3 regions of the Streptomyces sp. NPDC003016 genome follow, and region 2 is predicted to be linked to each of the others. Evidence: riboswitches for the same ligand, from Rfam matches in the RefSeq annotation. Region 2 holds a riboswitch; each other region holds the start of a gene.

Evidence for each region. Region 2 has a riboswitch for cobalamin ahead of ACWDZ4_RS18850 (CbtB domain-containing protein). Riboswitches for the same ligand answer to the same signal wherever they lie in the genome.
Region 1: it holds a riboswitch for cobalamin, as region 2 does, so the genes downstream of both, ACWDZ4_RS01935 (ribonucleoside-diphosphate reductase subunit alpha) here and ACWDZ4_RS18850 (CbtB domain-containing protein) in region 2, are expected to answer to the same signal.
Region 3: it holds a riboswitch for cobalamin, as region 2 does, so the genes downstream of both, ACWDZ4_RS24275 (ABC transporter substrate-binding protein) here and ACWDZ4_RS18850 (CbtB domain-containing protein) in region 2, are expected to answer to the same signal.

The regions. Positions count from the first base shown of each region.
Region 1 covers NZ_JBSFTV010000002.1:107,844-112,471, forward strand. Annotated here, with positions in the region: gene ACWDZ4_RS01930 (ribonucleotide-diphosphate reductase subunit beta) at 1-871, opposite strand, end outside; gene ACWDZ4_RS01935 (ribonucleoside-diphosphate reductase subunit alpha) at 874-3,267, opposite strand; cobalamin riboswitch at 3,407-3,530, opposite strand; gene ACWDZ4_RS01940 (Uma2 family endonuclease) at 3,643-4,233, shown strand; gene ACWDZ4_RS01945 (YbdD/YjiX family protein) at 4,288-4,491, opposite strand; gene ACWDZ4_RS01950 (carbon starvation CstA family protein) at 4,488-4,628, opposite strand, start outside.
Region 2 covers NZ_JBSFTV010000020.1:42,236-46,863, reverse strand. Annotated here, with positions in the region: gene ACWDZ4_RS18870 (peptidoglycan-binding protein) at 1-665, opposite strand, end outside; tRNA gene ACWDZ4_RS18865 (tRNA-Lys) at 834-907, shown strand; partial or broken gene ACWDZ4_RS18860 (galactose oxidase early set domain-containing protein) at 996-1,524, shown strand; gene ACWDZ4_RS18855 (glycoside hydrolase family 6 protein) at 1,654-2,688, opposite strand; cobalamin riboswitch at 2,844-3,009, shown strand; gene ACWDZ4_RS18850 (CbtB domain-containing protein) at 3,044-3,262, shown strand; gene ACWDZ4_RS18845 (CbtA family protein) at 3,280-4,086, shown strand; gene ACWDZ4_RS18840 (class F sortase) at 4,050-4,628, opposite strand, start outside.
Region 3 covers NZ_JBSFTV010000029.1:106,135-110,762, forward strand. Annotated here, with positions in the region: gene ACWDZ4_RS24265 (GlxA family transcriptional regulator) at 1-882, opposite strand, end outside; gene ACWDZ4_RS24270 (HD domain-containing protein) at 1,207-1,851, shown strand; cobalamin riboswitch at 1,900-2,023, shown strand; gene ACWDZ4_RS24275 (ABC transporter substrate-binding protein) at 2,065-3,063, shown strand; gene ACWDZ4_RS24280 (FecCD family ABC transporter permease) at 3,070-4,110, shown strand; gene ACWDZ4_RS24285 (ABC transporter ATP-binding protein) at 4,107-4,628, shown strand, end outside.

The sequences.
Region 1 (4,628 bases), on a different contig from region 2:
GGGCGAAACCGAGGCGCTCCAGGCGCTGGTCGGCGACGCACTGGAGGTACTCGCGCATCGACTCGGTGTTCATGCCGGGCAGGCCGTCACCGCACAGGTCGCGGCCGAACTGGAGCTCCGCCTCGACGGCCTCCTTCAGCATGTCCGTGACCTGCTGCTGGAGGGCGTCGTCGAAGAGGTCCGGCTCCTCCTTGCGGACGGTGTCCACGACCTCGAACGCGAAGTTCATGTGCATCGTCTCGTCGCGGAACACCCAGTTGGTGCCGGTCGCCAGGCCGTGCAGCAGGCCGCGCGAGCGGAACCAGTAGACGTACGCGAACGCGCCGTAGAAGAACAGCCCCTCGATGCACGCCGCGAAGCAGATCAGGTTCAGCAGGAAGCGGCGGCGGTCGGCCTGCGTCTCCAGGCGGTCGATCTTCTCGACGGAGTCCATCCACTTGAAGCAGAACTGCGCCTTCTCGCGGATCGAGGGGATCTCCTCCACCGCGTCGAACGCCGCCGCGCGGTCGTCCGGGTCGGGGAGGTAGGTGTCCAGCAGCGTCAAGTAGAACTGGACGTGCACGGCCTCCTCGAAGAGCTGGCGCGAGAGGTAGAGGCGCGCTTCGGGGGAGTTGATGTGCTTGTAGAGGGTCAGCACCAGGTTGTTGGAGACGATCGAGTCGCCCGTCGCGAAGAACGCGACCAGCCGGCCGATCATGTGCTGCTCACCGGGCGAGAGCTTCGCGAGGTCGGCGACGTCCGAGTGGAGGTCGACCTCCTCCACCGTCCACGTGTTCTTGATCGCGTCCCGGTAGCGCTCGTAGAAGTCCGGGTAGCGCATGGGGCGCAGGGTCAGCTCGAAGCCCGGGTCGAGAAGGTTCTTGTCACTCATGATTACTGGCACGCCTCGCAGGACTCGGGGTTCTCAAGGGAGCAGGCGATCGCGTCCGCGTCGGGGGCGGTGGCCTGCTGTACGGGGATGGGGGCGGAGGGGGCCGCGGCCGCCGCGCCGGAGCCCGCGGCCCGGGCGATGCGGGTCGCGGGGCGCGAGCGCAGGTAGTACGTCGTCTTCAGCCCCTTCTTCCACGCGTACGCGTACATCGAGGAGAGCTTCCCGATGGTCGGCGTCTCCAGGAAGAGGTTCAGGGACTGCGACTGGTCGAGGTACGGCGTACGGGCCGCCGCCATGTCGATCAGTCCGCGCTGCGGGATCTCCCACGCGGTGCGGTAGAGGGCCCGTACCTCCTCGGGGATCCAGCTGAAGCCCTGCACCGAGCCGCTGGACTCGCGCAGCGCCTCGCGGGACTGGGCGTCCCAGACGCCGAGCTTCTTCAGGTCCTCCACCAGGTAGGCGTTGACCTGGAGGAACTCACCGCTGAGCGTCTCGCGCTTGAAGAGGTTGGAGACCTGCGGCTCGATGCACTCGTACACGCCCGCGATCGACGCGATGGTCGCGGTCGGCGCGATCGCGAGGAGCAGGGAGTTGCGCATTCCGGTCTTGGCGACACGGGCGCGCAGTGCGTCCCACCGCTCGGGCCAGGTGACCTCGACGCCGTAGTGGTCGGGGTGCAGGACGCCGCGTGCCGCGCGGGTCTTCTCCCAGGCCGGGAGCGGGCCGCTGACCTCGGCGAGGTCGCAGGACGCCTCGTACGCGGCGAGCATGATGCGCTCGGCGATCCTCGTGGAGAGGGCGAGCGCCTCGGGGGAGTCGAAGGGCAGGCGCAGCTTGAAGAAGACGTCCTGGAGGCCCATCGCGCCCAGGCCCACCGGGCGCCACTTGGCGTTGGAGCGGCCGGCCTGCTCGGTCGGGTAGAAGTTGATGTCGACGACGCGGTCGAGGAAGGTGACGGCGGTACGGACGGTCTCGTCCAGCCGCTCCCAGTCGATCTCGCCGTTCCCGGACACGAACGAACCGAGGTTGACCGAGCCGAGGTTGCAGACGGCCGTCTCGCCGTCGTCCGTGACCTCCAGGATCTCGGTGCACAGGTTCGAGGAGTGGACGACGGAGCCCGGCTCGGCGGTCTGGTTCGCCGTACGGTTCGACGCGTCCTTGAACGTCATCCAGCCGTTCCCGGTCTGCGCCAGGGTGCGCATCATCCGGCCGTACAGCTGGCGCGCGGGAATCGTCGTACGGGCCAGACCGTCCGCCTCCGCCTTGCGGTACGCCCGGTCGAACGCGTCGCCCCACAGGTCGACGAGCTCGGGAACGTCCGAGGGCGAGAACAGCGACCAGTCGGCGTCCGCGTCGACGCGGCGCATGAACTCGTCGGGGATCCAGTGCGCGAGGTTCAGGTTGTGCGTACGCCGCGCCTCCTCACCCGTGTTGTCGCGCAGCTCCAGGAACTCCTCGATGTCCGCGTGCCACGTCTCCAGGTAGACACAGGCCGCGCCCTTGCGGCGGCCGCCCTGGTTGACGGCGGCGACCGACGAGTCGAGGGTGCGCAGGAAGGGGACGATGCCGTTGGAGTGGCCGTTGGTGCCGCGGATCAGGGAACCGCGGGCGCGGATGCGGGAGTACGAGAGGCCGATGCCGCCCGCGTGCTTGGAGAGGCGCGCGACCTCGTGGTAGCGGCCGTAGATCGAGTCGAGCTCGTCGAGCGGCGAGTCCAGCAGGTAGCAGGAGGACATCTGCGGGTGGCGCGTACCGGAGTTGAAGAGCGTCGGCGAGGACGGCAGGTAGTCCAGGCGGCTCATCAGGCGGTACAGCGCGGCGACCTCGTCGGCGGCCGCGGGGGAGTCGTCCTTGGCCAGACCGGACGCCACGCGCAGCATGAAGTGCTGCGGGGTCTCGATCACCTGACGGGTGATGGGGTGGCGCAGGAGGTAGCGGCTGTAGACCGTGCGCAGGCCGAAGTAGCCGAAGCGGTCGTCGGCGGCCGGGTCGACCAGCGCGTCGAGGCGGGCCGCGTGGGCGGTCACGAAGCCGGCCGTACGGTCAGCGATCAGGCCCTCGCGGTGGCCGACGGCAACCGAATCGGAGAAGGTGCGAACGCCCTGTGTCGCCGCCTCGTCCCGGATCGTGCGGGTCAGCAGACGGGCCGCGAGGCGGGAGTACGCCGGGTCCTCGGAGATCAGCCCGGCGGCGGCGTCGGTGGCGAGACCCCGCAGCTCGGCCGCGTCCGACGCCGCGTTGCGGCCGCGCAGGGCGGCCGCGGCGACTCTGCCCGGGTCGGTGTCGGGGAGGTCGGCGGTCAGGTCGGTGAGGGTCCGCAGGAGCGCGGTCCCGGGTCCGTCGGACGACTCCGTCGACTCCGTGGCAGTGGCCGGATCGGCTGGCGCGATGGTCACGCGGTGCTCTCCCTCGCTCGGCTCGGGGCCGGCGGAGAGCGGGGGCGTACGGGCACACGTCACCCCTGAAGGGCGGCACACCGCGTAGCGTCCACCGGCCCAACCGCGAGGCCCGGACGTGTCGGTATCCGGTTCGGTCGAGCCGGATACACCGTCGGCAGGTCCTCGGACTCCTGGGTGCACAAAAGCGCACCGATCACACCGTTGCGGGACAGTTCCGGATTCACACCGGATTCCCCTGCGGCGACAGCGAGCATGAGCATACATGTGGGGGCGGTTGGATGATGCGGCCCCCACATGTTGTGTCGCGCGGGAAGAGCGAAGGCGGCTGTCACAGCGCTCCGCTATCGTCGTGAGGACAAGGAGGTACGCCCCATGTCAGCTGTCGACGACCGGCCCCACCTGTTCCCCGAAGAATTCGACGAGGCCACTCGCATACTGGCCCGTACGACCGAGGGCGTGCGGCTGGAGCTCATCGACGGGAGGCTGAGGAGCAGGGTTGTGCCGGACGGGGACCACGGGCGGATCATTCAGTGGCTGACACGCATGTGTATGCAGTCCCGTCCCGAGTTGTGGCTCCACCCTGACCAAGGGCTGAAGGTGCAGGCATACCGCAAGGGCCGCGCGCGCCCGGACGGCTCACTCGCTCCCAGTGATGCCTTCGTCGGCCAGGGCGAGTGGGCGGACCCCGATGAGGTGCTGATGGTCGTCGAAGTCACCTCGTACGACACCGACACCGACACCGACCAGCGCGACCGGGTGGAGAAGCCGCGTGCCTACGCCGAGACCGGCATTCCCGTCTATCTGCTCATCGACCGGGACACCTGTGAGGTGACCGTCTACAGCGAGCCCGACGGCGTCCGGTACGAGAACGCGCACACCGTCCCGTTCGGTAAGCCCGTGGCGCTGCCGGGTCCGGTGGAAATCACCCTGGAGACCGAAGCCCTGAAGGAGTGGGCGCGCTGACGGCGACGGGCCGCCGCGTCCCGGGGTGGGACGCGGCGGCCCGTGGTGCACCGCTCAGCAGCAGCGGAAGCCCTCGCGGGGGTCCGCCTCGCGGGCGTCCGTGCGGCTGCGCTCGAACTGACGGCGGGTCATCACCGGCGCTTCGGGGGCGCAGGACCGCGCGCGGGCGACGTACCGGTCGTACGCCGACTCACCGGTCAGCTCGCGGACGTACCAGCGGATCCGGCCCGCCGCGCGGCGTACGCCGGTCAGAGTCATTCGGCGGCCCCCGTGCCGGCGGGCGCCGTCTCCTTGCGGTTGCCGCCCTCCGGGCCGACGCCGGCCGCGACCAGCTCGGCCTTCTCCTCCTTCGTCGCGATGATCGAGGCGGGAGCGACCAGCTTGGACTCGACGTA
Region 2 (4,628 bases):
CAGCCGCCGAAGATCGTGACGTGCGAGCCCTTGGTGGGGTCGGCCGGATTGTGGAAGAGCAGCATGTCACCGGGTTCGAGCTGGTCCCGCGTGATCCGCGTGCCGTACTCGGCGAGGCTCCCCGTCCATTCGTTGCTGCCGAGGTTCCAGGCCATCGAGACGTAGCCCGAGCAGTCCTGCCGGTACCCGTCCGACCAGTACTTCTCCATGCTGTACGGGACCTTGGCGGTCACCCAGCGCCGGGCGCGTTCGAGGATCTCGGCCCTGGTGATGCCGCGCGGGGTGGGTGCGGTGGACGCGGCCGGGGTCACGTTCACGGCCTGCGCGGGGTGCCCGGGCCGGCCGGGCTGCTCGGTCCACCCCGCCCCGCCCGGCCGTTCGCCGTGCAGCGGGCCGCTTCCGCCCTGCGGGGTGTCGGGGTCGCTGTCGGCGCCCGTCCTGGCGGGCGCGTGCCCGGTGGCGGCGACGTCCGCCGCGCCGGTTCCGCCGCCGAGCACCACGCCCGCGGCGGTGGCGAGGACCAGCGCGCGGCGGGCTCCGTGGGCGGCCGGGTGGCCGCCGGCCGCGACCGCCAGCCCGAGGGCGGCGGCCCGGCGCCGCTGGGCACAGCCCGGGCAGCCGCAGTCGGCCGCGGGTTCGTACTCCTCGAACACCGGCATCGTCATGCGGTTCCCCTCCCGTGGGTTCCTGTGGCGCGTATACACAGGTGACAGTGTTTCAATTACCTGTACATCATGCATGTTAACGGCACAAATAATTACTAATCGGACTGTTCTCGGCGTGGTCGGTCCCGAGCACGCGCGCCGATCGGGTAAAGTTCTCCGAGTCAGCAGGCGCCGCTAGCTCAGTTGGTTAGAGCAGCTGACTCTTAATCAGCGGGTCCGGGGTTCGAGTCCCTGGCGGCGCACGCACCACCGAAGCCCTCTCACTCAGCGTGAGGGGGCTTCGGTATTTTCCGGTCTTCGCGCCTGGAGCTGGACCGTGCGCCAGGAAGAGGAGGAACAGGAAGAAGGGGAAGGACGGGCACGGGGCATCACCGCCGGGCCGGCCCGTACCGCCGGGTGGCCGACCCGGCCGTGGGCCGCAACTACCACTCGGGGTCGCTGCTGCTCCCCGACGGACGCGTCATGATCTTCGGGTCCGACCCGCTCTACGCCGGGCAAGGCCGGCACCGGGCCCGGCGTCTTCGAGCAGCACATCGAGATCTACACGCCGCCGTACCTCTTCAGGGAAGCGCGGCCGAAGCTCGCCGGCGGTCCGAAGACGGTCGAGCGGGGTTCCACCGCGATCTTCAGGACGGCGCACGCCGCGTCCGTCGAGGACGCGAAGCTGATGCGGCCCGGCGCCGTCACCCATGTCACCGACGTCGACCAGCGCACGGTCGCACTGAAGGTGAAGAAGGCGGGCAACGGCATCTCGGCCACCGTGCCGAAGAACCGGACGCTGGTCCCCTCCGGCTGCTACACGCTCTTCGTGACGGACGACCAGGGCACCCCCTCGGAGGGCGTCTGGACCGAGGCCCCCTGGCGGGCGCGGAGACGGGCGCGGGCGCGGACACGAACGCACCCGGGCAGGACGGCAGGGGGAGGGCCGCCCCGAGGGAGAGGGCCGCCCCGAGGGAGAGGCCCTCCCTTCCCTTCGTGTGAGCCAGGGTTACTCCTGCGCGTTGCGGGCCAGTTCGAGCGCGTACTCCTCGTACCACTCGCCCGCCTTCGGGCCGCCCCTGCAGTCGCCGTCCGACTCGCCGGGACGCTTGATCCACAGGTAGGCGTCGACCAGGTCGTCGCCGGTCTTGGTGGTCGGCTTCTCACCGAGCGCGCGGCCCGGCGGATTGCACCAGTTCTCCGCGGAATCGCCCCCGGTGTACGGGCCGTTGCCGTTGCGGCTGGTGTCGATCACGAAGGGCTTGTTGCCGACCTTCGCCGAGAGCCTCTTGCCGAAGTCCCTGCTCACCTCGGTGGTCTGGAAGTTGGAGACGTTCACCGAGAAGCCGTCGGCCTCCGCGATGCCCGCCCGCTGGAGCGGCTCGAACAGCGCGTCGGGCGACTTCCAGCCCGCGTTGCCCGCGTCCAGGTACACCTTGGTCTTCGGCTGCCGCTTGAGCCGTGTGACGGCGCCCTTGAGGAGGTCGTACCGCTCCTCGTGGAACTCCTCGGGCGTGCAGCCGTCGACCAGGTGCAGCAGCGCGTCCGGCTCCAGGATCACGGTGGCCGGGCGGCCGCCGATGCCCTGGGCGATCTCGTCGACCCACGCCCGGTAGGCGTCGCCGTCGGCCGCGCCGCCCTTCGAGAACTGCCCGCAGTCGCGGTGCGGGATGTTGTAGAGGACGAGCAGCGCGTCACGGTCGGCCTTCTCGGCCGCCTCGGTGAAGCCCCTGGCCCGCGCCTCGGCGTTCTCCGGGAGAATCCACTCGGCGGCCGGCTGCTCGGCGATCTTCCTGATCAGCCCGGCCTTCTCGTCGTCGCCCCGCTCGGCGTACTGCGTGACCTGCTGGGCGGCCTTTCCTTCCGGATTGACCCAGTACGGGTCGCTGCCCTTCGGCTGCTGCTTCACCGACGGCTGCTCCGTATCGTCGCCCCCGTCGCCGCCGGACGAGGAACAGCCCGTCAGCAGCAGCGCGGCGCCCACGGCCCCCACCGCGACCGTCCGGACACCCTTGCGTCTACGGTCGCCGCAACTGCCGTACATCCACTCCCCCTCGACCGCACCGACATAGCTGAGGCCCCCCGGCCTCCCCCCGGACACATCCGGTCGAAACCATCGTGACACACGGGTCCGTCACGGGACATGGGAGACAGGGGGCACGGAGGCGGGGGCGGGCGGGCCCGCGCGGCGGCCTGTTGACAGTGTTCAGCCAGACTGGGACTCTCCGGGGGACAACTCCACACATCGAGACGACGGTGGACAGGAACCCGGTGCGAGTCCGGGACGGTCCCGCCACTGTGACCGTACGAGAGCCCGAGTGCCCCCGTACGGAAGTCAGGAACTGACCCGTCGTTCTCCTGCCATGGGGCGTGGAAACCCCAGAAGGAGGCTCACCGGTATGTCACTGCACACCGCGCAGCACACCGACACCGCGGCGGTCGCGTCCGCCGCGACCAGTACCCGCGACTGGCTGATCATGGCCGCCGCGGCGATCGTCGCACTGATCGCGCTCTACGCGGTCTTCATGGACAACGGCACGGTCGTCTCCGCGACCGGCGACTACCTGCACGAGTTCTCGCACGACGGCCGGCACCTCTTCGGTGCCCCCTGCCACTGATCGGGGCCGTACGCACCATGTCCGCACCTGTCACACCCGTCCTGCCCCTGCTCGGGCGCGGGCTGGCGGCGGGCGGGGTGGCCGGCCTTGCCGCCGGCCTCTTCTCGCTGCTCCTCGCCGAGCCCCTGATGGACCGCGCGATCCGCCTCGAAGAGGCACGCTCCGCCGCCACGGAGCACGCGCACGGGGCGGCCGCCACGGCCGTCCAGCACCACGAGGAACTCTTCTCCCGCTCCACCCAGCACGCCGGTCTGGTCGTCACGGCGGTCGTCGCGGGCCTCGCGCTGGGCGCCCTGTCCGCCCTCGTGTACGCCCTGGTGCACCGCCGTACGGGGATCGGCGAACGGCCGTGGCCCCGCGCCCTGACCTTCGGCGCGGCCGCCTTCGTGGCCGTCTCGCTGCTGCCGGGGCTGCGCTACCCGGCGAGCCCGCCGGGGGTCGGGGACTCCGGCACCGTGGCCGACCGCCAGGCCCTGTGGCTGGCCGCCGTCGTCATCGGCGTCCTCGGCATGGTGCTGGCGTGGCAGGTGTACGTACGCCTCGCCGACCGGCCGGTCCCGGTGCGCCAGGTCGCGGTGGCCGTCACGGCGGTGGCGACGCTGGCGGTGCTCTTCGCGCTGCCGGGCAACCCGGACGAGGTGCCGGTGGCGGCGACGCTGCTGTGGGACTTCCGGATGCTGTCGCTGGCCTCGCACGCGCTGCTGTGGGCGGTGTTCGCCGCGGTGTTCGGCGGGCTCGGGCTGCGGGCCGCGGGGCGTGGGCGGGGCCTGTCCCCGGAGCCCGTTCCTCAGACGCCGGCCGGGCTGGAGGCGCCCGTCAGGTAGGCCGACACCACGACGTTCGCCGTATAGGTGCGGGCCTTCTTGTCGTACGTGCCCCCGCAGGTGATCAGGCGCAGTTCCGCCCGGCCGCTCTCGCGGGGGCCGTACACCTTCTGCGGGTCGAAGCGTTCGCGGGTGAAGACCTGGACGTCGTCGACGGTGAACTCCAGGCTCTCGCCACCGGCCCCCGTCACCCGGACCTTCGCACCGGGGCGGGTCGCGCTCAGATGGTAGAAGACGGCCGGTCTGCTCTCGGTGTCGACGTGGCCGACGAGCAGGGCGGCCCCCGCCGCGCCCGGCCTGGTCCCGTCCCCGTACCAGCCGACCCTCGACGGCTGGCTGTACGGCGGCGGATCGACGGCGCCCGTCGTGTCGAGCCCGCGCGGCACGACGGGCGCCGTGACGCCGATGGACGGCACCTCGACGCGCTGCGGCGCCGCGCCCTCGACGGGGGCGAGCGCCGGAGGCAGCACCGCCCCCAGCGGGCGGCCGACCGCGGCCACGTCTCCGGTGGTCGGTGCCGAGCTGCCACCGGGGCCGTCGGC
Region 3 (4,628 bases), on a different contig from region 2:
GGCCCGGCGCAGGCTCTCGTCGCTGCCGATGCCACTGCGCGCGGCCGCCCCGGTGACCCCGGCCCCGCCCTCCAGCAGGATGCGTGCCGCCTCCAGCCGTACGCCCTCCACGAACCCGGCGGGCGAGGTGCCCGTCCGGTCCCGGAACAGCCGCGTCAGATGGCGCGTGCTGACGCCGGCCCTGCGGGCCATCGCCCGCGGGCTGTGGTCGGCCGCCGGATCGGCGACGACGGCGTCGAGCAGCGGGCGCACCACCGGATCGCGGGTCGGCGGCGTGCGGGACGCGGCGGAGAACTGCGACTGGCCGCCGGGCCGCTGGAGGAACACCACCAGGTCGCGCGCGACGCGCCGGGCCTCCTCGGGCCCTCGGTCCTGCTCGACCAGGGCCAGACACACGTCGATGCCGGCGGTCACCCCGGCAGAGGTCAGGACCCGGCCGTCCTGCACGTAGATGGCGTCCGGGGTCACCGTCACCTCCGGGAAACGCCGGGCCAGTTCCGCCGCGTGCTCCCAGTGCGTCGTAGCCCGCCGCCCGGCGAGCAGCCCGGCGGCGGCAAGCGCGAACGCCCCCGTACACACGGCGGCCACCCGCCCCGACCGCTCTGCCAGCGCGGCGACGTGCCCGACCGGCCCCGGCGCCGCCCGCAGGAAGGCATCCACATCGGCGGCCCCCGGCACGACGAGGGTGCCCGCCCGTTCCACCTCATGGGCGGCGAGGTCCGCACCGATGCGCAGCCCGGTGGAGGTGGTGACGTCACGCCCGTCGGGGGTGCAGACGCGCACGCTGTAGCTGTTCCCGGCGGTGGTGAAGACCTCCAGCGGCGCGGAGACGTCCATGAGCCGCACACCGTCGAACGCGAACACCACCACCGAGTGAGTCATCCCGCGAGGTTAAGCGGTGCGTGTCCTGCGGAGCTGTTCCCCGCCCCGCCCCTTCCCGAACCGGGGCCTGCCCCAGACCCCCGGACGGGCTTGAGGTGCTGCGCCGGGTGTGCCGCGCGGCACCTTTCGGCCTGTCCGGCGAATTGAGGACCGGGGACGGGGACGGAGCCCCAGTCACGGGGGAGGGGCGGGCAGGGGAACAGGCCCCGCGCAGCGGTGGCCGGAACACGCCGGTGTCCCGATCTGTGGGAAGCGTGTCCCCACGGACATGGCACGGGCCCACACCCCGGACGCAAGCTGAACTCCATGAACCCCATGAAACCCATGAACCCCATGAACACAGCAGCCGGAATCACCGTCCCCGACACCAAGCTCGCCACCGCCGCCACCGAACTCGTCCGCGACACGGCGACCGAGCTGATCTACGACCACTCCCGCCGGGTGTTCTGGTTCGGCAGCCTCCAGGGGCGCGGACGCGGCCTGAGCTTCGACCCCGAACTCCTCTACATCGGCGCGATGTTCCACGACCTCGGCCTCGGCGAACAGCACCGCACCAGCGGCCGCCGCTTCGAGGTCGACAGCGCCGACGAGGCCCGCCGCTTCCTCCAGAGCCACGGCGTCCCCGAGGACAGCGTCCGGCGCGTCTGGACCGCCATCGCCCTGCACACCACCCCCGGCATCCCGCAGTACATGGAGCCGGAAGTCGCCCTCGTCACCGCCGGAGTGGAGTACGACGTACTCGGCATCGGCTACGACGACATCAGCGCCGACGACCGCGCCGCGATCACCGTCCTGCACCCGCGCCCCGACTTCAAGAAGCGCATCCTCGCGGCCTTCACCGAAGGCATCGCCCCCAAGCCGGACACCGCCTTCGGCAACGTCAAGGCCGACGTGCTGGAGCACTTCGTGCCCGGATACGAGCGCGGCGACTTCGTCGAGACGATCCAGAACTCCGCCTGGCCCGAGTAGCCCCGACCGGTCCCGAGTAGGGCCGGCGAAGGCGCTGATGGGAGACTGTGCGCGACCCGGGCGGCAGGGCCCAGGAAGCCGGTGCGAATCCGGCACGGTCCCGCCACTGTGACCAGGCCATGGCCATCACCATGCCTGGAAGCCAGGAACTGACCTGCCGCCTTCTTCACCACCGACCAGGGGACGAGGAAATCCCCCGGAGGAGGCATCACCGTGTCCAGCCGTACCCGGCGTTCCCGCTGCGCGCTCGTCACCACAGCCGCCGCCCTGCTCTCCCTCACCGCCTGCACCGCGGCCGCGGACCAGACCGGGCCCACCCCCAAGGCGGCCCCCGGCTTCCCCTACACCGTCACCAACTGCGGTGTGAAGACGACGTACAAGGCGCCCCCCACCCGCGCCGTCACCATGAACCAGCACGTCACCGAGGTGATGCTGGAACTCGGCCTCGCCAAGTCCCTCGCCGGGACCGCCTACCTCGACGACAAGGTGCTCCCCGCGTACGAGAAGGACTACAAGGCCACCCCCGTCCTGGCCGAGGAGTACCCCTCGTACGAGAAGCTCCTCGCCACCAACCCCGACTTCGTGTACGGCGGTTACGCGTCCGCCTTCGCCACCGGTGACGGCCGCAGCCGCGAGGCGCTGAAGAAGTCCGGCATCGACTCCCGCCTGAACGTGGAGTCCTGCCCCGGCGCCGGCCGGACGACCATGGACGACCTCTACCGGGAGGTCCGCGAAGTCGGCCGCACCTTCGGCGTCGGAGCGCGCGCCGAGCGGTGGATCAGCGAAGCGAAGGCGAAGAACACCGCCACCGGGAAGAAGCTGAAGGACACCCGCCCCGTCTCCGTCTTCGTCTACGACAGCGGCGACAAGACCGCGTTCACCGTCGGCGGCGCCGGCATCGGCAACGAGATGATCACCCGCGCGGGCGGCAGGAACGTCTTCGCCGACCTCCCCAAGGCATTCGGCGACGCCTCCTGGGAGAACGTCGTCGACCGCCGGCCCGAGGCGATCCTCATCGTCGACTACGGCGCCACCACCGTGGCCCAGAAGAAGAAGCGCCTGCTCGAAGACCCGGCCCTCGCCGACGTCCCCGCCATCAAGAACAAGCGCTTCGCCGTCCTGCCGCTCTCCGACATGGTCCTCGGCGTACGCGCGCCGGCCGCCGTCGACACCCTCGCGCGCGCCCTGCACCCCGCCGGACCGAAGAAGTAGCGCGCCGTGAGCTGCCAGACCCCCGCCGCCCGCGGGCGGCTGCGCCACGCCCTGGTCCTCGCCACGCTCGCCGCCCTGCTCGCCGGGGCGGCCGTCGCGGGCCTGGCCCTCGGGTCGGTACGCATCCCCGCCCCGCACGTGCTGGAGATCGTCACCGGCAACGCCGGGCCCGGCCCGTACCGCACGATCGTCCTCGACGTACGGCTGCCGCGCGTCCTGCTCGGCGCCGTCGTCGGCGCCGGCCTCGCCGTCATCGGCACCGTCCTCCAGGCCCTCGTGCGCAACCCGCTCGCCGACCCCTTCCTCCTCGGCGTCTCCTCCGGCGCCTCGGTCGGCGCGGTCGGCGTCATCGTGCTCGGCATCGGCGCGGGCCTCGCCACCACCGTCACCGTCCCGCTCGCCGCCTTCGCGGGCGCGCTCGGCTCGCTGGTCCTCGTGTACGGGCTCGCGCGCGGCGGCGGCGCCCTGACCACCGGACGCCTCGTCCTCGCCGGAGTCGCCGTCTCCTACATCCTGTCCGCCCTGACCAGCCTGATCCTGGTCACCTCCGCCCGCGCCGACCACCTCAAGGAGATCCTCTACTGGACCCTCGGCGGCCTCGGCAGCGCCCGCTGGGACATGCTCGCGCTCCCCGCCGGCGTCCTGGCCGCCGGCACGGCCGTCCTCCTCACCCTCGCCCGCCCCCTCGACCTCCTCCTGGCGGGGGAGGAGGGGGCCACCGCCCTCGGCCTCGACACCGGCCGCTTCCGCGCCGTCGTCTTCGTCCTGGCCTCGCTGCTCACCGGCGTACTCGTCGCCTTCAGCGGCGCGATCGGCTTCATCGGCCTGATGGTCCCGCACGCCGCCCGGCTGGCCGTCGGCGCCGGACACCGCAGGCTGCTGCCCGTCGCCGCGCTCGGCGGGGCGCTCTTCCTGGTCGTGGCCGACCTGGCCGCCCGTACCGTCGCCGCGCCCCAGGACGTCCCCGTCGGCGTACTCACCGCGCTCACCGGCGGCCCGTTCTTCCTGTGGATGCTGCGCCGCCGCCCCGAAGGAGCCCCCGCATGACGACCCTCACCGCGGAAGACCTCTCGTACGGCACCGGAGGCCGCCACCTCGTCGACGGCGTCACCCTCACCGCCGCCGACGGCGAGACCGTCGGCCTGGTCGGCCCCAACGGCAGCGGCAAGACGACCCTCCTGCGCTGCGTGTACGGAACGCTGCGCCCCACCCACGGCCGGGTCCTCCTCGACGGCGACGACCTGCACACCATGAGCGCCAGAGCCCGCGCCCGGCGCATCGCGACCGTCCCGCAGGACGGCCGGGCCGACTTCGAACTGACCGTCCGCGAAGTCGTCGCCATGGGCCGCTCCCCGCACAAACGCTTCTGGGAACAGGACACGGAGACCGACGCGGACCTCGTACGCACGGCCCTCGCCCGGGTCGGCATCGCGGACCTCGCCGAGCGCGGCTTCCCGTCCCTCTCCGGCGGCGAACGCCAGCGGACCCTGATGGCCCGCGCCCTGGTCCAGCAGCCCGCCCTCGTCGTCCTCGACGAACCGACCAACCACCTGGACATCCGCTAC